2 regions of the Pseudoalteromonas ulvae UL12 genome follow, and region 1 is predicted to be linked to the other one. Evidence: predicted binding sites of a transcription regulator. Region 1 holds the regulator's gene; the other holds the start of a gene.

Evidence for each region. Region 1 encodes MetJ, which represses methionine synthesis genes. Its sites were predicted from a motif close to TAGACGTCTAGACGTCTA; they were not measured.
Region 2: metK (methionine adenosyltransferase) is a predicted target of MetJ. The motif match lies at 9,020-9,037, and genes of this name have one in related genera.

Annotation. Positions count from the first base shown of each region.
Region 1 covers NZ_AQHJ01000029.1:122,016-135,017, forward strand. The annotation lists gene PULV_RS12970 (class I SAM-dependent methyltransferase) at 1-450, shown strand, start outside; gene yihI (Der GTPase-activating protein YihI) at 506-1,075, shown strand; gene PULV_RS12980 (DUF2489 domain-containing protein) at 1,072-1,575, shown strand; gene hemN (oxygen-independent coproporphyrinogen III oxidase) at 1,627-2,997, opposite strand; gene PULV_RS12990 (malic enzyme-like NAD(P)-binding protein) at 3,596-4,837, shown strand; gene metJ (met regulon transcriptional regulator MetJ) at 4,885-5,208, opposite strand; gene metB (cystathionine gamma-synthase) at 5,446-6,705, shown strand; gene metL (bifunctional aspartate kinase/homoserine dehydrogenase II) at 6,711-9,056, shown strand; gene PULV_RS13010 (cation:proton antiporter) at 9,108-10,958, opposite strand; gene PULV_RS13015 (polyamine aminopropyltransferase) at 11,171-12,685, opposite strand; gene PULV_RS13020 (hypothetical protein) at 12,685-13,002, opposite strand, start outside.
Region 2 covers NZ_AQHJ01000034.1:99,142-112,143, reverse strand. The annotation lists gene PULV_RS17190 (response regulator) at 1-809, shown strand, start outside; gene PULV_RS17185 (choice-of-anchor I family protein) at 1,148-2,938, opposite strand; gene fba (class II fructose-bisphosphate aldolase) at 3,073-4,137, opposite strand; gene PULV_RS17175 (phosphoglycerate kinase) at 4,321-5,496, opposite strand; gene epd (erythrose-4-phosphate dehydrogenase) at 5,566-6,579, opposite strand; gene tkt (transketolase) at 6,865-8,856, opposite strand; gene metK (methionine adenosyltransferase) at 9,138-10,289, shown strand; gene PULV_RS17155 (START domain-containing protein) at 10,341-10,964, opposite strand; gene PULV_RS17150 (CYTH and CHAD domain-containing protein) at 10,970-12,490, opposite strand; gene PULV_RS17145 (TIGR04211 family SH3 domain-containing protein) at 12,675-13,002, shown strand, end outside.

The DNA of each region.
Region 1 (13,002 bases):
GCCTTTTTAAGTCGGGTTGTTTCCCCATTACAAACATATATAGCTCCACAAAGTGATGGACTTGATTTTGGGTGTGGTCCAGGTCCTGCACTGGCGCATATGTTAACAGGATTAGGTCATACCATGAGTGTGTATGATATTTTTTACGCACCTCAGACAGATGTACTCACAACACAATATGATTTTGTAACGTGCACAGAAGTCATTGAACATTTTCATACTCCCGCGAAGGAGTGGACAATATTAACTGAGTTAGTTAAACCACAAGGAACCTTGGCGGTGATGACTAAACTCGTAATTGATAAAGATAGATTCTCTAACTGGCATTATAAGAGCGACCTCACACACGTTTCTTTTTTTAGCCAAACGACTTTTAAGTTTTTAGCGCAGCGTGATGGATTAAGTGTCGAGTTTTTTGGCAATGATGTGATCCTCTTTAAAAAGCCATAACTAAATTCTTAGCCTTGATGTAAAATGACTCCAATTATTGAATGGTTGATAGCAAATGAGCAGAAAAAAATCTCGTAAAGGTGGCAGTAATGGCCCAACACGATTAAGTAAAGATAAATTGAAAGAATTACGTGCATTGAAAGAAAGCCGTGTTAAAGCTCAAAAGGGCAATAAAGCGGGCACACGTAATGCTGTTGAGGCAAAAAAATCTCAGCAAGATGATCAAAAAAACAAAGATCATCAAGCAGGGAAAGGTAGTAAAAAGCCAATTAGCTTAATGATCGAACCTAAGGTTGTTGAGCAAGAACCCGTTTTAAAACGCCATCTTAAACCTCAAGCAGAGCTTAAGAAAGCCGCCCCTCTAGAATTGACAACAGAGCAAGAACTGGAGCAATTAGAAAATGATCAGCGATTACTCGACTTGATTGATCGCCATGAGAGCGGTGAGTTACTGGTAGGGAAAGACGCGAAGTATTTCAATACTAAAGTCGCACGCCATCAAGCTTTGTGTGAGTTGCTGGGTATTGATGATGAAGATGATGAGGCAAGTGGTGACGATTTGCTGGATCAATTTATGTCAAATAATCTTGCTGATGAATGGCTTGATGAGGAAGATGATAAATGAGTATGTGGTTAATCGTAAGCTTAGTGTTAGGTACGATTATTATTGCAGGCCTTGCATATTATGCTGGTCGCTTGTTAATTCAAGTCAAAGCGCAAAATGCACAGATCGCAGCCAAGCAAGCTCAATATCAAGCCCAACAGGCCGAAAAAAATCTCAAATTGTCTGACAGTATCAATTTGATTGCCAAAGCAATGAAAGAAAAGCAATGTGAATACTCTGAAGGCTGTTTAAGAATTTGGGTATTAATGTCGCAATATCAATTTGAGCAGGACGTTGATCTTATTACCGAATATCCGGGAGTGCACAAAATGTATGAAGTCGTCAAAGATATGCCGACCCATCAAGCCCGAAAAAAATATTCGAAAAAAGAGATCTTTCAGCAAGACTCTTTACGTTGGCGTAAAGAGGAAGAGTTAGCAGAAGATATTATGGGTGATTTAACCTTGATTATTGAACGCTTTCCTGCGGATCCTGCCACTAAAACGGTGATGTCAGTATAAATTTATTGATTATAAAAAAGGCTGCACAAATATGTGCAGCCTTTTTTTTGTTTATATCACCTGAGAAAAGCGCGTAAGCTTAGCTTGGCGTTGTAAGTGTGCATCAAATGCCATGCAAATGATGCGGATAAACAATAAACCTTTAGGTGAAACCGTAATACCGTTTTCAGTAATACTGAGCATGTTATCTTGCGCTAACCCATGCAGTGAGGTTAACGCTTCTTTGAAGTATTGCTGGAAATTGATTTGATAACGGGCCTCAAAATCTGCAAAGTCTAACTCAAAATGACAAATCAGCTGACGAATAACAGCAGCACGGATGCAATCATCTTCACTTAAAGTGAGTCCTTTAACGACTGGAATGTCACGTTCGCTAACGGCTTGATAATACTCTTTGAGATCTTTTGGATTTTGAAAAATGCTATCACCGACTTGAGAAATTGATGAGACACCTAAGCCAAGCAGATCACAATCACCGTGGGTAGTATATCCCTGAAAATTTCGATGAAGTTCACCTTTTCGTTGTGCAATAGCAAGGCTGTCGTCCTTTTTAGCAAAGTGATCCATACCTATGAGTACATACCCAGCTTGTTCCATCTGCGCCAAGGTATTTTTAAACATAGCGAGTTTTTGAGATGCAGATGGTAAGTCCTGCTCACGGATTTTTCGTTGAGCGGCAAATCGGTCGGGTAAGTGGGCATAATTAAAAACCGAGACTCTATCAGGTGAAAGGGCGATTAACTTATCCATTGTTTCAGTAAAGCTCTCTGGCGTTTGTAATGGTAGCCCATAAATCATATCTGTATTGACGGATTTAAAACCTAATTGACGCGCTTCAACAACTAAATTAGCAACATTATCAGCACATTGCTCCCGATTCACAGCTTGTTGCACATCATCATTAAAATCTTGAATCCCAAACGAGACTCGGTTGAACCCTAATCCTCTTAAAGTTGGCAGCATGCCGTTGGCTAAAGAACGTGGATCAATTTCGATCCCTTTTTGCGCATCAGCCGTAAAGGTGAAGTGCTTATTGAGTGAATTAACCAAACGAGCCATTTGTTCGGTTGTTAAAAATGTGGGGGTCCCGCCGCCTAAATGCAGTTGGTCAACTTGGTAATGTTGATATAACTTGGCTTGCGATGCCATTTCTTGTTCTAAAAAATCAAGATACAAGTCCGCTTTATGCTGATGGCGGGTAACGATTTTATTGCATCCGCAGTAATAGCAAAGTTGATGGCAAAATGGGATATGAATATATAAAGACAGAGCCTTATTGGTCGAATGACTGATCGCAGCCCTCACGTTTTCCTCGCTGTAGCCATCTTGAAACGATAAAGCCGTTGGATAAGATGTGTAGCGCGGACCAGATACATTGTATTTTTTAATGAGGGAATCATCCCACTCGATAGAATTTTGCACGACCAATACTCTCTCAAATTAATAATTTCGCACATTATAAGCAGCTGAGAAATACACTCATTGATCTGGCACAACTTTGTTTGGTTTAAGCTAGGCTGATTGAAAGTGATAAATTATTCAATCTAAGAATGTTATAAGTCGCTTAGTGACTTAGGTTAATTTTAGTTTCGAATGTGTGATTTTTATTAACCTAACAGTGCGAGCTTAAAAGATAAGTGTAGTAATTAAGTTGCTAAAATTTTCATTTTAGGGGTTATTTTGAGTAACTTTGCTGCGAATATGTTTTTTGTTTTTTCTGGTGAAGTGCTGGTTGTTTTTGGTTATAAATAACTTGTTTTATATGTTTTTTAGTTTTTATGTTGCTGGTTTTATATTCATTATTGATTAAATTAATATGCACATAACAACTGGTTTGATGAGTATCTTCGGTGAAAATGCGGTTAACGTCTGTAAAATTACGGCTCAAATTAAATTGACTGAGATTTTTGCAGTTTGGCAGTATTTTACTTGAAATTCTGGTTAATAAAGGTATCGTTAAACTCAATAGCGAATTTTATCTCACTCTCACATTTAACTTCTTGCAGGAAAAAATCGCCCCATGTCAGACTTTAGACAACAAGCTTTAAATTATCACGCTGAACCCGTTCCAGGTAAAATCAGCATCGAGTTAACTAAATCAGCAGAAACGGCCAAAGATCTTGCTTTAGCATATAGTCCTGGTGTTGCTGAGCCTGTTAGAGAAATCGCTGCGAATCCTGCGGATGCTTATAAATATACAGCCAAAGGTAATCTTGTTGCGGTTATTTCTAATGGTACCGCGATTTTAGGCTTAGGTAATTTAGGGCCACTTGCTTCAAAACCCGTTATGGAAGGTAAGGCACTGTTATTTAAACGCTTTGCAGGCATTGATTCGATTGATATCGAAGTAAAACACCGTACTACAGAAGATTTCATCAATACGGTTGAGAACATTGCTGACACCTTTGGTGGTATTAACTTAGAAGATATTAAAGCCCCAGAATGCTTCGAGATCGAAAAAGCGCTGATTGAGCGTTGTGATATCCCCGTTTTTCATGATGATCAGCATGGCACAGCTATTGTAACCGCAGCGGGCATGCTTAATGCGCTAGAAGTACAAGGGAAGAATTTACATGACGCGCAAATCGTGTGCCTTGGCGCAGGAGCTGCTGCAATTGCGTGTATGGAATTATTAATTAAGTGTGGTGCCCAGCGTGAACATATTTATATGCTTGATCGCAAAGGTGTGATTCACACCCGCCGTGATGATTTAAATGAATATAAAGAATTGTTTGCCAATAATACTGATAAACGTACCTTGCAAGATGTGATTGCAGAAGCTGATGTATTTGTCGGTGTATCGGGCCCTGATTTAATTACTGCGGATGATCTAAAGCTAATGGCTGACAAGCCTGTGGTGTTTGCATGTTCAAATCCAGATCCTGAGATAAGTCCAGATGTAGCGCATTCTGCACGCAATGATTTAATTATGGCTACAGGGCGCTCTGATTTTCCAAACCAAGTAAATAATGTGCTTTGTTTTCCGTTTATTTTTCGAGGTGCGTTAGATGTGCGTGCTAAAACGATTAACGATGAAATGAAAATCGCTGCGGTCAATGCTATTCGTTCAATTGCAAAAGAAGCGGTGCCTCAAGAAGTGCTACAAGCCGCTGGGGTTGATTCGCTTGAGTTTGGTAAAGACTATATTATTCCTAAGCCGATGGATCCTCGTTTACTTCCACGAGTTGCTCGTGCTGTTGCTGAGGCGGCTATTGCATCAGGCGTTGCGCGTATCGCGCTGCCAGAAAACTATATGCAATAAGCATGGTAAATCACACAATAAAAAAGCCTCAAAATTGAGGCTTTTTTTTATTCATCTTCGAGTATTGGCAAGTCTAACCCCATGTTTGTCATGATTGCTCTTACTTCAGCAGGAACATGCTCAGGGTTATCTTTTCTTAAATCTTCATCATTTGGCAGTGGTTGGCCAGTAAACGCGTGCAGAAAAGCTTCGCAGAGTAATTCACTGTTTGTGGCATGGCGAAGATTATTCACTTGGCGACGTGTACGCTCATCTGTTAATACTTTTAACACGTTAAGCGGGATAGACACGGTGATTTTTTTCACTTGCTCTGATTTTTTACCGTGCTCTGCGTAAGGGTGAATATATTCACCATTCCATTTTGTTGCCATAAGTTTAGATTGCCTTTTAATAACTGCGTGCCTGTTTGCCAATGAATTAGTCTGAAGATAAAAATATTATCTATAATTTTTAGTTATTGGCTTTATCGTGGCGAAATTTTATCGGTTTAAAATATATAGTCAATTATCATTTATTTAGCTATTTAGACGTATAAATGTTTTGACTTCTCATCTTTAGTAATCTAACCTTTTGGACGTCTAAACATCCAACTGTTTGCGGGTTTTAAAATGAACAAAGCTAAAAAAGCAACTATCGCAGTGCGTAAAGGAATCGAAGCCGATAAACATCATGGCGCAGTCGTTCCTCCTCTTTTCTTATCAACGACTTATTCTTTTGCTGATTTTGATACTAAACGTGCTTACGACTACGGTCGAAGCGGCAACCCAACTCGCGATGTTTTAGCTGAGACATTGGCTGAACTCGAAGGTGGTGCCAAAGGTATTGTCACAGCAACGGGTATGGCTGCGGTTCATTTGGTCACTCAACTGTTGTCGAGTAACGACACACTTGTTATCCCACATGATTGTTATGGTGGCAGTTATCGTTTATTCACCAGTTTAGAAAAACGTGGTTTATTAAAATTAAAAGTCGTTAACTTCACCCTAGACAAAACCTTTGCTGAAATTGAAGCACTTAAACCTGCACTAATTTGGATTGAAACACCAAGCAATCCATTATTGCGCTTAACAGATATCGCAAAAGTGGTTGAAACGGCCAAAAATTGCGGTGCCTTGGTTGCGGCTGATAACACCTTTTTATCTCCTGCATTACAAAACCCTATCGAATTTGGCGTTGATATTGTTGTGCATTCGACGACTAAATACATTAATGGTCATTCAGATGTTGTCGGTGGTGCGGTTATCGCTAAAACGACTGAGTTGGGCGAAGAATTAGCCTGGTGGGCAAACAATATTGGTATTACCGGTGCGCCATTTGATAGTTATTTAACACTTCGCGGTATCCGTACATTGAATGTTCGTATTAAGCAACATGAACAAAATGCATTTCTAATTGCTGAGTATTTAGAGCGTAGTCCTTATGTTAAGAGTGTTTACTACCCAGGTCTTGAGTCTCATCCTCAACATGTATTAGCGAAACAACAGCAGCGTGGGTTTGGTGGTATGGTCAGTTTTGATATTAAAGGTGATATCAACGATGCTGCACGATTCTTAACAAATTGTCAGCACTTCACACTGGCTGAATCTTTAGGCGGTGTTGAAAGCTTGATTTGCCACCCTGCGACCATGACACATGCAGGTATGGAACCAAAAGCTCGTTTAGAAGCGGGTGTGGGTGACACGCTTATTCGGATTTCTGTTGGCATTGAAGATGTGAATGATCTTTTAGCTGATCTAGAGCGCAATTTTGAGCAGGTTCGCCCAGGGCAAAGCCAATTAAAGTCTAATGCTGTTAAAGCGCCAGACAACGATAAAACATCCGATAACTGTGCGAATTTTGTTAGTCCTGCACATATCGCATTATGGTAATTAAGATGAGTAGAGCAGTTCATAAATTTGGCGGATCGAGCTTAAGTAGTGCCAATCGTTATCACGCCGTTGCAAATATAATTCTAAGCCAAGCATCTGAAGGAGATGTGATTGTCGTTTCGGCTGCAGGTAAAACAACCGATACCTTAGTTAAACTTTGGCAAAGCTACCAGCAGCAAGATCAACAGGCTTTGTCTGATGTGCTTGCGTTGCTTGAGCAACACCAAAGTGAATTAATTCAAGAGTTATTAGTAGCGCCATTTCAGCAATCAGTTTTGTCTGCGCTTGCGGGAGAGTTGGCCGATATCTCAGAACAAATCAATACCGCTCAGCTGCAAGAAGCGCAGTTGCTGGCGCATGGAGAATTATGGTCAGCAAGGTTGCTGGCTCACTATTTGAAGCAATTAGATGCCAATGCACGAGCATTTGATGCACGCCAATTGCTCACCTTGGCCGATGGTCAACTGCAGCATGAGACAAATAAGCAAGCGTGTGCGCAACTAGGATTGACACAATATAATGTTGTTACGGGTTTTATTGCTGCTGATGAAGCTGGTAATACGGTGACGCTTGGGCGCAATGGCAGTGACTACAGCGCAACGCTCTTAGCGCGTTATATTGACGCGCAAAGTGTGTCGATTTGGACTGATACACAAGGTGTCTTTTCGACCGATCCTCGCAAGGTCAAACGGGCGATCCGTTACGGGAAAATTTGTCGTGCTCAGGCTAATTTACTTGCGCGCTTAGGTAACCCTGTGCTGCATGCTAAAACGTTAACCCCCCTTAAAGACTCTACGATCAAATTGGTTGTTCGAAGTAGTTTTGATAGCAGTAGCGCAGCCACAGAGATTGTTACCGAAGGGTTAGCCAAGCAAAAGCGTTTTATCACTAACCTTGATAATTACGATTTACTCAAAGTGGCAGACTTACATGAAGGTGAGGTCGGTGAGTTAAGTCGTGTTATTCAACATGCATTGCATCATTTCGATCACGGTGACGATACTTTTCTATTGGTACCAGCACAATATAGTAATCAGATTTCAGCGCTGCTTACAGGGCGTAGTAACTTGGTTGAATCAAATGTGTCTGGCCTTGCGATTGTCTGTGAGCAAGGCGCTGGCCATACATTAGCGGCGCAAGCAAAAGCGATTTTAGCCGAAAATAATGTCACCTTACGCTTTGTCTCGTCTCATGATGAATATTGTCTCTTATTATGTGAGCAGCAGCTCGATACAGACAGGCTGACAATTCTTCACGATCAACTGGTGAGTGTTTCACAAGAGCTTGCCGTGGTGGTTGCTGGATTAGGCAATGTTGGCGCTGTGTTTATTGAGCAGCTTGAAAAACAATTACTTCGTCTAAATCAATTATTACCTGTTAAATTAGTGGGGTTAGTTCGCAGTCAGCATATGTTATTTAATCCAAGTGGGCTCAACCCTGAAAATTGGGCCGATACATGGCAAAATCAGGCTGTTCCATTTGTCAGTGCTGATTTATTGAATCATTTATCTGAATTAGATTATGAACATAAAGTGGTGATTGATATCACAGCAAGTGAGTCGTTTAGCCAGTTATATCCACAATTTGTTGATGCAGGGTGTCATTTAATTTGTGCAAACAAATATGCAGGGACTGCTGAGCTAAGCTGGTATCAAGCGTTACAAGAAAACTTAAAGTTGCGCAATTTACAATGGCGTTATAACACCTCTGTTGGAGCCGGGTTGCCGATTAACTTTGCTCTAAATGACTTGTTGAACTCTGGTGATAAAGTCGAGCGGTTAACTGGGGTGTTCTCTGGCACATTGTCTTGGCTTTGTGCGCATTATGATGGCAGTCAGCCTTTCTCTGAATTAGTGATGCAAGCTAAGGAAATGGGGTACTCTGAGCCTGATCCAAGAGAAGATCTGTCGGGCCGAGACGTTCAGCGAAAATTACTTATATTAGCCCGTGAACTCGGACTAACACTCGATTTAGATGATATTGAATTAAGCCCATTGATGCCTCAGGCGTTAATTGATGGCGATTGGGATTTCTTTATCGATAATCTCGTGTTACTCGACGAATACGTCAGTAAGCTTGCTGCACAAGCGGCTGCGCAAAATAAAGTGCTACGCTATGCTGCAGAGCTTGAATTAAACGCCGATAAGTTAGTGGCCAAGGTTGGGCTTAAGCCTGTAGACAAAGATGATGCATTAGCGACCTTAAAGCCAGGCGATAATATTTTTGTCATTAATAGCCAGTGGTATCAAGACAACCCATTAGTGATTCAAGGCCCTGGGGCAGGAAAGGAAGTCACCGCTGCAGGGATCCACTCGGATTTATATTGGTTAAGTAAATCGTTAGCAAAATAAGATTAACGCATTTTAATAAAAAGCCCGCGAATATTGCGGGCTTTTTATTATTTAGCTTTTTTCTGATTCAGAACTGACCGGTGTTTTACTGGCCGGTTCTTTTAAAATCGACATTTTTGGCGGTTGCATGGCTACAATCATATCGCCGGTGTTCGGCGGCCGTTCCATATTGGGTGTGAAGGGAATAAGTTGAGTATCTTCTTCATCGTCGATTTGTAAAATAAACAGAGGCACCGCATCTTTATTTACTTCTAAATAATCTTGCCAAGAGAACGCCTCAGCAATTTTAGTTGCGCTGACTTTGCCCCCTTTAGCTATCATGCTACTGAGCCTCGCATAAGATGCATTATCACCAAATAAAATTTGCCGAGACAAAAATGTTGCACTGTCTTTATTTGCCTTGGCATGGATATCTGAAGATTTGAGGGAATAAACGTTTTTTTCTTCGAGCATGTGAGAAAAATACTGTACTCCCAAAGCATTATGGTGACGATTAGGAGATAACCCCAATACCGTTTTTAAGCTCGACATAGGTAAATAGCGCTCAGCATGTTCTGATTGCGGGTTACCGTAGTAACAAGCAAGACCATCCATTCTCGCCATGCGGCAGTTTTCCCAAGCAGGGTCAGACAAGTACACATCAATTTTTTGATCTTGCAGGCCTTTTGCTATCGCTCGAGCTAAATGATTAGCACCAATGATTAGCACCGTTGAAGGCTTGGGTTGACGCATTTTGAGTAACTTAGCGACCGGGATAGCGGTAAGGCTTTGTAAAACCACCGTAACTATAATGACCGTAAAAATGATAGGCACTATTTTTTGAGCATCGGCGATCCCCGCTTTAGTCATGCTCAGCGCAAATACAGAGCCAACAGCAGCGGCAACAATCCCCCTAGGTGCGATCCAAGCCAAAATAGCGCGAGCACGCCAAGGTAACTCAGAATTGTAGGTTGACAGGGCAATACACACAGGGCGAGCTACAAATAATACAATCAATAAGAACACAATAACGGCCGGACCCAGTAGCATCAAATCAGGCAGCTTTAATCTAGCAGCGAGTAAAATGAATAAAGTCGAAATTAATATCTGTGATAAATCTTCTTTAAACTCTAAGATTGAATCGAGCTCAAGGTCATCTTGGTTAGCCAAATAGATACCAAATACAGTGACTGCGAGTAATCCTGACTCATGACTAATTGCATTAGAAACCGTAAAGCTGACCAGAACGAGTGCTAACACTCCAAACTTATGCAACTCATAAGGCAGCCACTCACGGCGAATTAATACACCGGTAATATAACCGGCTAAAATACCTATCGATAAGCCAACACCGACCGTTTTAAATAAGGCAAATAAGGTATGGCTCAATACGCCACTTTTACCTGCAAGCATCACTGCTTCAAATACTAAAACTGCAAATAATGCCCCTATCGGGTCGATAACAATGCCTTCCCAGCGCAAAATACGATCAATTTCTTTTGTCGGGCGCATCGCATTTAAAAGCGGAGCTGTAACCGTTGGGCCTGTCACCACTAAAACGGCACCAATGACTGCGGCAACACGCCAATCGAGGCCAAGCAACCAATAGCAACTCAAACCTAGGATGATGGCTGTTGCCACCATGCCTATTGAACATAGGTTTCGGACGACTTTGCCGATCCCTTTGAGCTCTTTAAAATGCAGTGTCAGCGAACCTTCAAACAGAATGACAGCCACAGACAACGAAATCAGTGGAAATAATAAATCACCAAATACAGCATCAGGATCGAGTACAGAAAAAACTGGACCGAGTAACAAACCTGTGATTAACAAAAATAAGATAGCTGGCACTTTTACCGTCCAAGCTAACCACTGTGCCATGACTGAGCATAAGGCAATTCCTGCGATATAAATTGCTGTCATTAATACATTTCACCCCGAGTTAAAATTGGCGCAATTATACGCATCTCTTTTGAACAATCACCCTAAATAATAAAATAAATGCCTGTTTTTATTAGGATGATATAAGTATCAGTACAGAGCCAAAACTTCTCTATTTTTTAGGCTCGGCTTCTGTTTAGAGTAGTTTGTAATTCAGCTGATTGAAACTGAAAAAGGTGAAAAATAGTCACTAATTAGTTCCAGTATTTCCAGCCTTGTAGGTAGTAGTAGAGAACTTGCGGATTATCTAATGTGCTGATTGCTTCATCACTTCCTTTTAAATCATCAGGGAATAAAAACAATTGAGGCTCAATCGGTTGTTGGTAAAAGCGGGTGTCGATAGGTTTGGCTTGTGGGGCAGAGCACTGTTGATGGCATGCCATTACAAATCCCCATTCGCCGAAGGAAGGGACATTGACATGGTAAGGAGCCACTCGGGAAAATTGAGCTGCATTTAAGGTGTTATGAATAGACCAAAAAGTTTGTTTAGCAAAAAATGGGCTGGTTGCTTGAGTCACTATGATCCCGTGAGGGTATAAGCGCTTTTTCAATTGTAAGTAAAATTGTTTGCTGTAAAGGCGTGCTAAGCTGATGGTTTTGGGGTCGGGCAAATCAATAATAATTAAATCAAATAATAAGTCTGTTTGTTCGGTATAGACATACCCATCAAGGTGCAAGATCTCTACTTTTGGGTTGTTTAATGCATCTTGGTTGAGTGAGGTTAAATAATGATTGGTTTTTGCCAATTGTGCGACAGCGGGATCTAAATCTACCAAGATAATTTTGTCGATAGCGGGATATTTGAGTAGTTCGCGTACCGCTAAACCATCACCGCCACCCAAAATTAACACAGTTTTGGGTGTATTAAGCCTCGCCATAGCTGGGTGGATCAGCGACTCATGATAACGATATTCATCAATGGATGAAAACTGCAGGCCACCATTGAGATACAGTCGAATATCATCTTTATTTCGGGTTAACACGATTTGCTGATAAGGAGTTTGTTCAGAATGGACGACATGATCTTCATACACCTGACTATTCCACATTTTGTTCAGCTGATGACTGGTAAAAAAAGTAACCAGTAATATCCCAGCCACGACCACTAAAGTCGATTTAAGGATTGTCTTACGTGCGGCGTTGAAATGGTCGATAAAATACCACAGCAGCACCAGAGCGATGGATAAATTCATCAACCCAAAAGCCAGAGATGTTTTAAATACGCCGAGCCAAGGTAAAAACAAAAACGGAAAGAGTAAAGTGGCCAATAACGCGCCAAAATAATCAATAGACAGTACATTAGAAAGGTTTGCTTTGAGTGTGTAATGTTTTTCCATTAAGCGGCTTAATAATGGAATTTCTAACCCGATCAGTACGCCTATTACAGCGGTCAATACAATTGAACAAAGCTGCAGTGGCAAACCAAACGCATAAGCAAAATACAATATTGGCACACTCATTCCGCCAATCAATGCTAATGCAAGCTCAAAACAAATAAATAGGCTTAACAAAGAGTGATCAGGCACCCAGCGAGAGACATACGATCCTACGCCCATAAAAGCCATATAAATGCCAATCGTAAGCGAAAATTGCGTAATACTATCGCCAAGAAAGTAAGCGCCTGTAGTCGCGATGAGCAGCTCATAAATAATCGAGCATAAACCCGCAATAAAAATACTAAATAGCAGGATATGGCTTTCGCGAAGCATTATTTTCCGCCTCGTGAGCCACCAGTTCGAAATTGAGCACTAGCGACACTATGCTCGCGCAGCTCTCTGTCGACATAAATGTGATTGTGCCGGTATGAATAACTGAGCCAGTTTATTTCATCTTCATCATCACTGTAAGCCCATACACTGGTCAGTAACGTCGGAATAAAAAAGAGTAATAAAATAGGCCACTCTTTCATGGGCGCCGTCTTCATCGCATCGAGCTGCTTAGTGGTCAGGCGCTTAATCGGCTTATATTCAATTTCATTTTTTTCTTGTTCGAGACGATGGATAAAAACAAGTAAGCAAAAACCTGC
Region 2 (13,002 bases), on a different contig from region 1:
CAGAGCTTAAAGCAGTCTGTATTTATGAAACACAGGGGATTGAAAATGCCCTTGAATATTTAGAAAAAAAGCTAAAAACAACACTAGTAAATCAGCATTATCTAGGGCTTATCTTAATGAGTATGATCCGACTGATCATGCTCGAACAATGCCTGTTCACCAAACAATCTCGCCTCAAGACAGACAAAACAGCTTATCAAATTAAAGTACTAATTAAGAATCTTTTTACTTTAAATAACAATGAAATAAACCAAAGTTGCCTGCCCTTTTTACGGTTGTATTTGCAAATACTCGAAAATGATCCAAGTCAATCAACTGATCTGTCAGAAAAACATGCTTTACAGCTTAAAGCGCTGTGTAAACGGATCAGTCATGCTTCTGAACAGCTGATATGTTTAGCATGTGCGGTTGAGTTAAAGCGAACCGATATAGCCGTTGAATTAGTGAGAGATAAAATACAGTTACATGGCATGATGGATAGCAGTGCACAAAGTTTAGCGTTTGATTATTTTATTCTAAAGCTGTTTGACAGCGCCTGCATCGATGAAAACCACAAAGCGAGTTATTTCAATACTTGGGCCATTGAGCGACAAGACAAATCACAGCGTTATCTAGCATTGGCGTTTTTCGCCAAAGCTCACTTTTTAGCGCCCTCGAATCCAGTTTATTTACTGAACTTACTAAACACCATGCAAAGTTTGAAATTAAGTAAATACTGGCGCTATCAACAGTCGCAACTTTTACTTGATGCAAAATCACTGACGATGACTCAAGCGCAGCAACAACGTCTCGCACAGCTAGCATCATGATCAATACGATGAGATCACTCTTTTACCAAGTAACGATCAACAGCCTATATCTGGGATCACTATTTTACTAATTAGAGCGCCTTTTTCTCCTTTATGATGATTTTTTATACATCTATTTTTCAAAAAGAGAAAAAAGCAACTCATTACGCTGCTTTTTTCAACCCTTTTTACTGATCACACTTAGTATAAATACGATCTTTACTGGCCACATTCCGATCTTAGTTAGTTAAGATCTGATCCCGGTTGATAAAATATTGATCCTCGATCTGAACGCTTGATAAAAATATGATCCAAAAAAAAAGCGAAAACTAAGTTTTCGCTTTTAATCACGTGCATCGTTACTTTTGCGCTATTTGCCAAACAGCCACTGAACCCGATAATTCGTTACCGATAACCAATAAAGCCTCACCTGTAGCACTGTGCTCAGCACGAATAAACTTCATGCCTTCAGGCGCCAAATCTCCAGAAATATCAGCACCTTCAACTAAACCTCGATTAATAAAATAATCAACAAACTGCGTGTTATATGGATTAGTCACATCGTAAACGAGCACGCCACCCATTCGTTCAAGGCCAATAAATGCAAGCGTCCGCTCGCCTACTTTACCCACAGCCAATGCTTCAGGCTCCGCCCCTTTTGCATCTGAGCGGGTATCACCTTCATTGGTATCTTCATCATTATTAAATGCCGCACCATGTATTGATGCGGTAATCCGATCAACTTGATCCCCCGAGTCAAATACGACCAAACCGTTGCTATCCCAAATAGTAAATGATCGCGCCCCATAGGTATAAAGTGCTTCGTAGCGACCATCTTGATCCGCATCACCTTTTACTGTGGTGACTTTCAAGCGACCAATATCGTCATTATCATTATTTAGATAAGAAAAGTTATCAGCTAGGTTCAAATCTTTGACACGAGATTCATCAACATACGATAAACAACCATCATCCGAATCAAAATCTAGCCCACCTGCGGCCAAACAACTTACTTCATCTGCCGCATCAAAAAAGTATTCTCGCCCGTCCCCCTCATTGGCGGTCACCAAAAACTCAGCACCTTGCCAAGTAAAATTAGTAATCGTATCGGGCTGATACATGCCAAATAAACCTGGATATTGCTTGAAATTCACGCCACCATCTTTATCGGAGGCATCAAAACTTAAATTAGACCAGTCTTTAAAACCTAATCCTTGTAATTTAACGCTGTTATCTTGCAAATCAATAATGAGCAATGCGTTATTTTCTTGTACTGTGACATAAGCAGTCTTGCTATCAGAACTGATCGTGATGTACTCAGGCTCAAGATCCATCGCCACTGTCGTATTAATCAATTGGCCTTTTATAGTCCGACCAGTCGGATTTGCAAACATGACGCCTTGTTGCTCTAAGGCCGCTTGTTGTGTATTAAATTGCGTTAAGCCAATATCTGTGGCTATTTGCTCTGGTCCCGTTGTTGTCATCGTAATAATGGATACTGATCCTTCAGGATCCACTGAATAATCACCAGCAGGTTCACCTTCATTTGCAACAACGACTTTACTGCCATCTGGTGTAAACGTCACCATGTCTGGTAAATAACCAACCACAACATTTTGAACAAACACAGGTGCCTCACCACTTATATCATAAAAAGCAATGCTGCCTTTTTCACCTGTTTCACGGGCCATGGCGACCGCAAGCCATTTGTCATCATTTGAAATAGCAATACTATTGGCATCACCCGGTGTGTGAGCAGTTAAATCAATACTGATTGCGGGCAATAAATTCGTATCCGTCACCACTCCTTCATTATTTTTGACTAAGGCAGCAGTATCAAACGACGTAGCAGGAATTATTTCAACACTTGGTTTATCACCCGAGCTATTAATGGCATAAATCCACTGCTTAGATGCTTGATACGCCACAACTTCAGCAGCCCCTTCAGGAGACTCAGTGTTTAAAACCGCTCGGCCAATTAACTGGATGTCAAATAAACCTGAAGTATTCTGACCATTTTGGCCATTAGCTCCAGCTTGCCCAGTTTCACCGACTGCGCCTGCTGGACCTGCTTTGCCATCTTCGCCATCGAGCGAACACCCACTTAAAGCAACGACTAACCCCAGTGCAATAACCGATTTTTTATACATCTTTAACATCCTGATAGTGAAATTTTAAAAGCCACTAGCAGACCACGATTCAATGACACTTTCATGCCAGTGATATGACAAATTTTTTGCATAAAAAAACCCGCGTTGCGGGCTTTTTTTATCAAACGTAACCGTTATTTAATTTTCGCAGCCAGTTCACCTGACAGGTATTTTAAATGCATTTCATCAAGAGAAATTGGTTTGATCTTACCAGCTTGACCCGCGGTACCAAACGATTCATAACGAGCAATACAAATTTCAGTCATCGCTTTGGTCGCTTCAGCTAAAAACTTACGAGGATCAAAATTAGATGGATTAAGCGCTAAATGACGACGAATCGCTCCTGTTGATGCTAAACGTAAATCGGTATCAATATTGACTTTACGCACACCGTGCTTGATCCCTTCGACGATTTGTTCAACTGGTACACCGTAAGTTTCTGGGATCTCTCCACCGTATTCATTAATCACTGCTAACCACTCTTGCGGCACTGAAGACGAACCGTGCATGACTAAGTGTGTATTTGGAATACGTGCATGAATTTCTTTGATACGGTCGATTGCTAAGATGTCATCTGTTGGTGGACGAGTAAACTTATATGCGCCATGTGATGTACCACAGGCAATTGCTAAAGCATCAACACCCGTTTTCTTAACAAAATCAGCGGCCTCTTCTGGGTCAGTAAGAAGTTGTTCCAAATCTAACTTGCCCACAGCTCCAATACCATCTTCTTCGCCTGCTTCACCGGTTTCTAATGAGCCAAGTACCCCTAACTCACCCTCAACTGACACACCACATGCATGTGCAAGTTCAACAGTACGGCGTGTTACATCAACGTTGTATTCATAAGTTGAAGGCGTTTTACCATCAGACATTAAAGAACCATCCATCATCACTGATGAAAAGCCTAATTGAATTGAACGCTGGCACACGTCAGGTGAAGTTCCGTGATCTTGATGCATCACAACCGGAATATGTGGCCATTCTTCTACTGCAGCTAAAATCATATGACGAATGAATGGGGCACCGGCATAAGCACGGGCTCCAGCAGAACCTTGTACAATTACAGGGCTATTGGTTCTGTCAGCCGCTTCCATAATCGCGCGCATTTGCTCTTGGTTATTGACGTTAAAGGCAGGAACGCCGTAACCATTTTCTGCTGCGTGATCTAAAAGTTGACGCATACTGATTAAAGCCATATTGGTTTTCTCCAATTGCGATAGCAATGTAATTGCCATCTAGTTTTGAACGGTTAGATTAATTTATTTTGAAACAGTCAGATCCTTAACTGAATCAAGGGCTTTACACTAGTTAAAACCCTAAATTAAACACTGCACGAAAGTGAGAGAGAGTGCAGTGTTCAATGAGTATAGGACGAGTCCTTATTTTGCGCGTGATTCTAACATCGCAACAGCCGGAAGTTGTTTCCCTTCTAAAAACTCTAAGAAAGCACCGCCACCTGTTGAAATATAAGAAATTTTATCAGCAACACCATATTTATCGATAGCAGCAAGTGTGTCACCACCACCCGCAATAGAAAACGCGTTTGATTCAGCAATCGCGTTTGCAATCGCCTGCGTGCCATTACCAAACTGATCGAATTCAAATACACCCACAGGGCCATTCCAGACAACAGTGCCCGCATTTTTAATAATGGTCGCTAATTGTTTTGCCGAGTCTGGGCCGATGTCAAAAATCATGTCATCTGCTGTGACTTCGCTCACATCTTTGAGTGTAGCCACGGCAGACTCAGAAAACTCTGATCCGACGACGACATCCGTAGGCACTGGAATATCGCCATTATTAGCTTTTGCATCAGCGGTCAGTTTATTGGCTTCATCAATTAAATCAGCCTCATATAAAGACTTTCCAACTGGGTGACCCGCAGCTGCGATAAAAGTATTGGCAATACCGCCACCTGTCACTAATTGATCGACAATTTTAGAAAGTGAATCAAGTACCGTTAATTTAGTCGACACTTTTGAGCCACCAACAATCGCCACAAGTGGACGAGCGGGGTTATCAAGGGCTTTGCCAAGTGCTTCTAGTTCAGCTGCGAGTAATGGACCTGCACATGCGATAGGCGCATAAAGTCCGACACCATGAGTTGACGCTTGTGCGCGGTGCGCTGTACCAAACGCATCCATCACATAGACATCACATAATGCGGCTAATTGTTTAGCTAAGACTTCATCGTCTTTTTTCTCGCCAATATTAAAACGCACATTTTCAAATACCACGACTTCATTTGTTTCAACTGCGACGCCGTCTAAATAATCTTTTTCTAAACGTACTGGGCAATCAAGTACGTCATTTAAATAGTTAACAACTGGAGCAAGCGAGAATTCTTCGTCATATTCACCTTCAACAGGGCGACCTAAATGTGACATCACCATTACTTTCGCGCCCTTTTCTAACGCTAATTTAATCGTGGGTAACGAGGCACGGATACGCGCATCTGACGTTACTTTGCCATCTTTAACGGGTACGTTTAAATCTTCACGGATCAGAACGCGTTTGCCTGCTAAATCTAAATCGGCCATTTTAATGACTGACATCTTGTGCTCCTTTTTAAACTAAAATTCGCTTATCAACGATAAACGAGCTAAATCAAACAGTTGTTATGGCTACTTAGCCTGCATCATGGCGTAAGAGGTATCGAGCATTCGGTGGGCAAAGCCCCACTCGTTATCACACCAGACTAATAATTTTACTAAACGTTTATGACTAACACGTGTCTGTGTTCCGTCAATGATACAAGAATGCGGGTCATGATTGAAATCCACTGAGACCAAAGGCTCCTCGGTATAATCTAAAATACCGGTTAACCGCCCGCTTGCTGCGGCTTTAATCACACGATTGATATCTGCCAACGACACATCGCTGTTTAACGTGACGCTCAAATCCATCGCTGTAACATTAATAGTTGGCACACGCACTGCTATCGCTTCAAAGCGGCCATGAAATTTAGGCAAAATACGCTCGATACCGCGTGCTAATTTGGTATCAACAGGAATAATCGATTGACTCGCCGCACGGGTACGACGTAAATCAGGATGATAAGCATCTATCACTTGCTGATCATGCATTGACGCATGAATAGTGGTAATCGCACCAGATTCTATCCCAAAGGCATCATCAATCACTTTAATAACCGGAACAATACAGTTGGTTGTGCACGAGCCATTAGAGACGATTGAATGTGACGAAGTCAGCTCATCATCGTTAATACCATAAACAATCGTAGCATCCATATCCGCATCGGCAGGTTGTGAAAACAACACTTTCTTTGCACCTGCATTTAAATGAACTTGCGCATGCTCGCGCGAATGAAATACACCGGTACACTCTAAGACGACATCGACATCAAGCGATTGCCAAGGGAGTTTTTCTGGAGATGTTTCGGCAAAAAGTTGAATTTCATCGTTTGCCACTCGCAACGTCGAACCATCCAAATTAACAGGAAATTTAAATCGACCGTGGGAAGTGTCGTATTTTAGCAGATGAGCGATGCCTTCAGGCTCGGCGAGTTCATTAATCGCTACCACTTTGAAGCGATCATGTTGGTTTGACTCATAAAGCGCACGTACGATATTACGACCAATACGACCAAAACCATTTATTGCCAATCTAATTGTCATCGAAATAAGGGTTCCGAATGATTTTACTTATCTTGAGCTGGATTATCAGAACTTTAAACGAATCTTAAAGTGTATGAACAACAACGTCAGATTTACATTTAATGAATGGCGCTATTGTAATCGACCTTGACCAAGTTCCATAGCGAAAATAACTAATAATAAGATTAGAAAATTTAGGGCAATGCAAATCAACGAAACTGTAGCGCCTATTTTTTCTTTACAACACATAAAAAAGCCAGTCATGGATGTCCATGACTGGCTTTTTTAACTTGATAAATAAAGTACTTAGAACAGCTCAAGCGATTTGGCGACAATATTGTCAACGGTAAAACCAAAGTGCTTAAATAACTCACCAGCAGGTGCTGATTCACCAAACGTCGTCATACCAATGACAGCACCGTTTAAACCAACATATTTATACCAATAATCAGCAATACCAGCTTCAATCGCAACACGGCGGCTAATCGCTGCAGGTAAAACCGACTCTTTGTATGCTGCATCTTGCGCTTCAAAAACATCCGTTGAAGGCATTGAAACAACGCGAACTTGTTTACCTTGTGCGCGCAGCTCTGCAGCAGAATCTTGTGCTAACTGCACTTCAGAACCCGTTGCAATCAAAATAATCTCAGGATTGCCATCACACGATAAAACATAACCACCTTTTGCGACATTAGCTAACTGCTCTGCCGAACGTGTTTGTTGTGCTAAGTTCTGACGAGAGAAAATCAACGACGTAGGACCATCTTTACGCTCAATGGCAGCTTTCCACGCCACTGCAGATTCAACCTGATCACATGGGCGCCAGTTATCTAAGTTAGGTGTTAAGCGCATACTCGCAATTTGTTCCACTGGCTGATGGGTTGGACCATCTTCACCTAAGCCGATTGAATCATGGGTGTAAACAAAAATAGAAGGTTGCTTCATTAATGCCGCCATGCGCACTGCATTACGAGCATATTCCATAAACATGAGGAAAGTCGCACCGTAAGGTACAAAGCCTTTGTGCAGCGCAATACCATTCATAATCGCTGACATACCAAACTCACGCACACCATAAAACACATAATTTCCAGATGCATCTTGCGCTGTTAAGCTCTTAGAGCCAGACCAAAGTGTTAAGTTAGAACCAGCTAAATCCGCTGAACCGCCCATAAACTCAGGAAGTAGTGGGCCAAATGCTTCTAGTGCATTTTGTGATGCTTTACGAGAGGCGATATCGGCTGGTGTTGCTTGTAATTGTTCAATATAAGCTTGTGATTTCTCAGCCCATTCAGCTGGAAGTTCGTTATTATTACGACGAACAAATTCAGCTGCCAGCTCTGGGTATGCTGCTTTATACGCTGCAAATTTAGTATTCCAGCTCGCTTCTAAATCAGAACCTTTTGCTTTGTTATCCCATGCTTCATAAACATCAGCTGGAATATCAAATGCCCCATGCTCCCACCCTAAAAATTCACGAGCTGCAGTAATTTCTGCATCACCTAACGGTGCACCATGGCAATCATGGCTGCCTGATTTGTTTGGTGAACCAAAACCGATAATGGTTTTACAACAAATAAGTGTTGGCTTGTCTGATTGTGCACGTGCTTCATCTATTGCTGCACGTACCGCTTCACTATCGTGACCATCGACATTACGTACCACGTGCCAACCATAGGCTTCGAAACGCGCTGGGGTATCATCGGTAAACCAACCTTCGACTTCACCATCAATTGAAATGCCATTGTCATCCCAAAAAGCAACCAATTTGCCAAGCCCTAACGTACCGGCAAGTGAACATGCTTCATGAGAAATACCTTCCATTAAACAACCATCGCCCAAAAAGGCGTAGGTGAAATGGTCGACAATGTCATGACCGTCGCGATTAAACTGAGCTGCTAACGCTTTTTCGGCAATCGCCATACCCACTGCATTGGTGATCCCTTGGCCAAGTGGTCCCGTAGTGGTCTCAATACCCGGTGCATATCCATACTCTGGATGACCTGGTGTTTTTGAATGCATTTGACGGAAATTTTTCAAGTCATCAATAGAAAGGTCATAACCACTTAAATGTAAAAGAGAATAAATTAGCATTGAACCGTGACCATTTGAGAGTATAAATCGATCTCGGTCTGCCCACTCTGGATTTGTTGGGTTGTGATTTAAATAATCACGCCATAAAACTTCGGCGATATCTGCCATGCCCATCGGGGCTCCAGGGTGACCAGAATTGGCCTTTTGTACTGCGTCCATTGATAAGACACGAATTGCATTAGCAAGTTCTTTGCGAGACGGCATGAATTCTCCTACCTTTAAGTGTGTTTGCGCTGGTTGTAAGTCCCAATTAGTTTGGGGATGCATCTATTCTTACTTATTAAACCAGTCGGAGCAATGAAAAAACCCGCAATAATAGTGCTTGTTTGTTACTTATTAATAACAATGCGTTATTAAAAATTTAATTTAGCCATCTAGGCGTAAAAACACTATGAAAAAATCTCACTTTCATATAAAATACGCGCCTAAATTTTTTCCTGCGCAAATCCACCTACGTGGGCGCGATTTTTGAGAGTATAAATAAAATGGCAAGACATTTATTTACTTCTGAATCTGTATCTGAAGGTCATCCGGATAAAATTGCCGATCAGATTTCTGATGCGGTTCTAGATGCAATTTTAGAGCAAGACCCTAAAGCACGCGTAGCCTGCGAAACATATGTTAAAACTGGTATGGTCATGGTAGGTGGTGAAGTCACTACAAGCGCATGGGTAGATATCGAAGAATTAACTCGTAAAACTGTACGCGAAATCGGTTACACCCACTCAGATATGGGTTTTGACGCTGACTCATGTGCAATTTTAAATACCATTGGTAAGCAATCACCAGACATCAATCAAGGTGTTGATCGCTCTCGTCCAGAAGAGCAAGGTGCAGGTGACCAAGGTTTAATGTTTGGTTATGCATGTAACGAAACTGATGTACTTATGCCAGCACCAATTACTTACTCACATCGTTTAGTTCAGCGCCAAGCTGAAGTAAGAAAAAGCGGTGAGTTGAACTGGTTACGCCCAGATGCAAAATCACAAGTAACGTTTGCTTACGAAAACGGCATTGCTGTTGGCATCGATGCAGTTGTATTATCAACTCAGCACTGTGATTCAATTGCACAAAATGACTTAGTTGAAGCGGTCATGGAAACGATCATCAAGCCAGTTCTTCCTGCTGAACTAATTACTAGTGCGACGAAGTTTTTCATCAACCCTACAGGTCGTTTCGTAATCGGTGGCCCAATGGGTGACTGTGGTCTTACAGGTCGTAAAATCATCGTTGATACATACGGTGGTATGGCACGTCACGGTGGCGGTGCTTTCTCTGGTAAAGATCCTTCAAAAGTTGACCGTTCAGCAGCGTATGCAGCACGTTATGTTGCTAAAAACATTGTCGCTGCTGGTCTTGCTGACAAATGTGAACTACAAGTTTCTTACGCAATTGGTGTAGCTGAGCCTACTTCAATCAGTGTTGAAACTTTTGGCACAGGTAAATTAGATGAAGCACGCTTAATCGAAATTATCCGTGAGCACTTCGACTTACGCCCATACGGTATTTTAACGATGCTTGATCTTGAGCGTCCAATTTACCAACCAACTGCGGCATACGGCCACTTTGGTCGTGAAGAATTCCCATGGGAAAAAACAGACAAAGCGGACGCACTACGCGCAGCTGCAGGTCTGTAATTAACTAACTTAGGTTAGTTAAATGTAAAAAAGGCGCCTAGAGCGCCTTTTTTATTGCTTTGAGTTTTCCAATGTCTTTTTCAATTGACTTAATGTAGTCAAGGCACTCTTTAATACTAATTTATTTGTGAGCCAATCAGGTAATAAACCATTGGGATCCGCTGACGCTTGATATTCGATATTAACCTTTTCACCATCTAGCGGCGTCACAAGCCAAGATGCTGCCATATCTTTTAAGCGAACTAAATGCTCTACATCATTTAATTGCTCAAACTCAGCCAATGATGGATGACGATCGGTAATCTGTAAATCTAGCCGCCCGTTTGCAGTAAATTGATAACGCGAATAAGTGACCATATATCGGTTTTTGAACGGCCATGGCGCAAAAAATTCAGTATATACAATATATTCCAGCTCAGAAGGATGCGATAACACTGTCACTATTTTTGCTCTATCGAGCCAATTAGGTGCCTGCGTCGTATCTTGCATCACCTTCATAAAGTTCGAAACGCTGGCTGTGGCTTCAAATTCAGCTTTGATCCGCACCTGCCCTGAGGGCATTGCTTGCTGATACAAAGCAATGCCATTTTTGACAGTCACTGGCCGCCACGCTAACGGCTCTGCATAAACATTACTCCAAACTAACAGTATGAGCAGAGCAAAATAACGAGGCATTTTATCTAACGCCAATAAGGGACTTGTTTTTGTGTCACCAACCGACTTTGCTCCATTGCTGCAAGTAGATTATCTGTTTTTTGCCCGAGCCACGTTTGAATATGCAGTAAGTCGTCACTTTCTTGCTGCTCACACAGCTCACGTAAATAATCTAAAGTACTGAGCTCATCAATCCCTTCGATAATATCAAACCAAGGGCTGCGAAATTCATCTCGACTTTGTTTCGAAAATAATGCACCTAAACATGCACCACTTAACAGGTTACGTTGTAACTGCTGCTTTTGCGCTAAGTAATCTTGGGTTGAAAATGCATGCTTAACAGGGAAAATAGCATTTATTTCTTGCCAGTCTTTTTCAAATAGCTTGGCGGCAATATCAACAACTTTTTCTTGTGCTGCTTGTTCTTGCTCTGCAGACCAGGTTTGTCGCCACTTTCTATCGACTAAAAAAGTAGTCAAATCAAGAACCAAGTTGTTATAACGTGGTGATTGAAAAATAGCTTTGATGGCTGCTATTCGAGGTCGTCGCTGTCTTAAGCCAGTGATCATACTGTCAAGCGTCGGCGCTTTACTGATTTTCTTGTAGAACACATGCTTTTTAGAGGTAAATGTCTTAATTTGAATCGCCGTTTCAACCCAAGCAAAACTTTGCATCACCCACTTTAATTCTTGACGTAAATGTTCAGTGCTTTGTTTATCGACCACAGCTTCGAATAACCACAATGCATGACGAATTAATGTAATTCCGTCAATCATGCGTTTTAAAGTTTTAAACTTGGCATCTTCGAAATAACACTGCTCATGTTTTTGTACAAAGGCTATCGCATAATTCAAACAAGCACTAAATGCTTGCTCTTGATTCATATCAGATTTTAGCGGCACAAAATTGATGTACTTATCGGCTTTAAGAGGCTTTTTATCTGCCAGCATATAACCACGAGCCGCTTTACTATACAAACCTAAACGCACTTCTTGGCAATTAATCAGCTGCTTTGCTAAAGCAAATACATCACTACGTTGGCCTTTTTTCAATTCCATCTCAACTTCGCAAATCACCTCGACTTGCCCGCTGGCGTTTATCTCACCTTTATCTAATACGACTTCGATTTCAGAACCATTGTCAGTTTCAATCAACCAAGTACGGCGAATAAAGTTCGTGCTAAAAATAGGATACAAACTATGATTAATCGCCGCAACTTGCATGCCATGAGGCCAAATCCCTTCCGGAAAAGCCTGTAAATCAGGACGCTTACTTTCTAGTGGTAAGTTATACTCTGGCCGTTGATGCAAGCCACCCACGACTTGCCCTGCTAATTTGATAGTTTGTTCGCATTCATTATCACAACATCGAGTTCGCAAACCAATATCCAATGCCCGAAGCTCTCTGCTTGGAGTATCAAAATAGGCATTAAGTAAGTTACGTGCGGGATAATTCGTTACTTTTTTGGCAAACTGAGTAATTAACGCGGGTAATTGAGTGATGACTTTTTCTGAAACGAGAAATTTCAGTTCTATCTCTGTATCCATAGAGGTTAGATAGCTTTATATTAATTCATAGAAGTCACCAAAATAACTATCCCGCTGACAGATTGCAAATTTTTTACTTAAATTACCTTCAAACGATACTGATTTCTCCGATAACTTGCTATTACAGTGGGAAATTCATACTATTTGTTTGCTAACAATCATAATTAATTATCAAAGGTTTGGGATGTTTAAACATTTATTATTTATTGCCGCATTAACCATTGCACCATGGGCCACGCAAGCAGAAACAGACACTGAAAACACCCCCTCAGATCAAAGCGTTTATATCATTGATGATTTATATGTATATATGCATGCAGGTGCAGGAAAAAACTTTCGAATTTTAGGGTCTGTCACCGCTGGTACACAGCTTATTCAGCTAGCCGTTGAAGAAGGCTACGCACAAGTTAAAGATGACAAAGGACGCACAGGATGGGTCGACCAACGTTTTATCACAAAACAGCCCGGTATGAGTGTTGAAATTGTGACGTTAAAAGACAAGTTGATGGCCA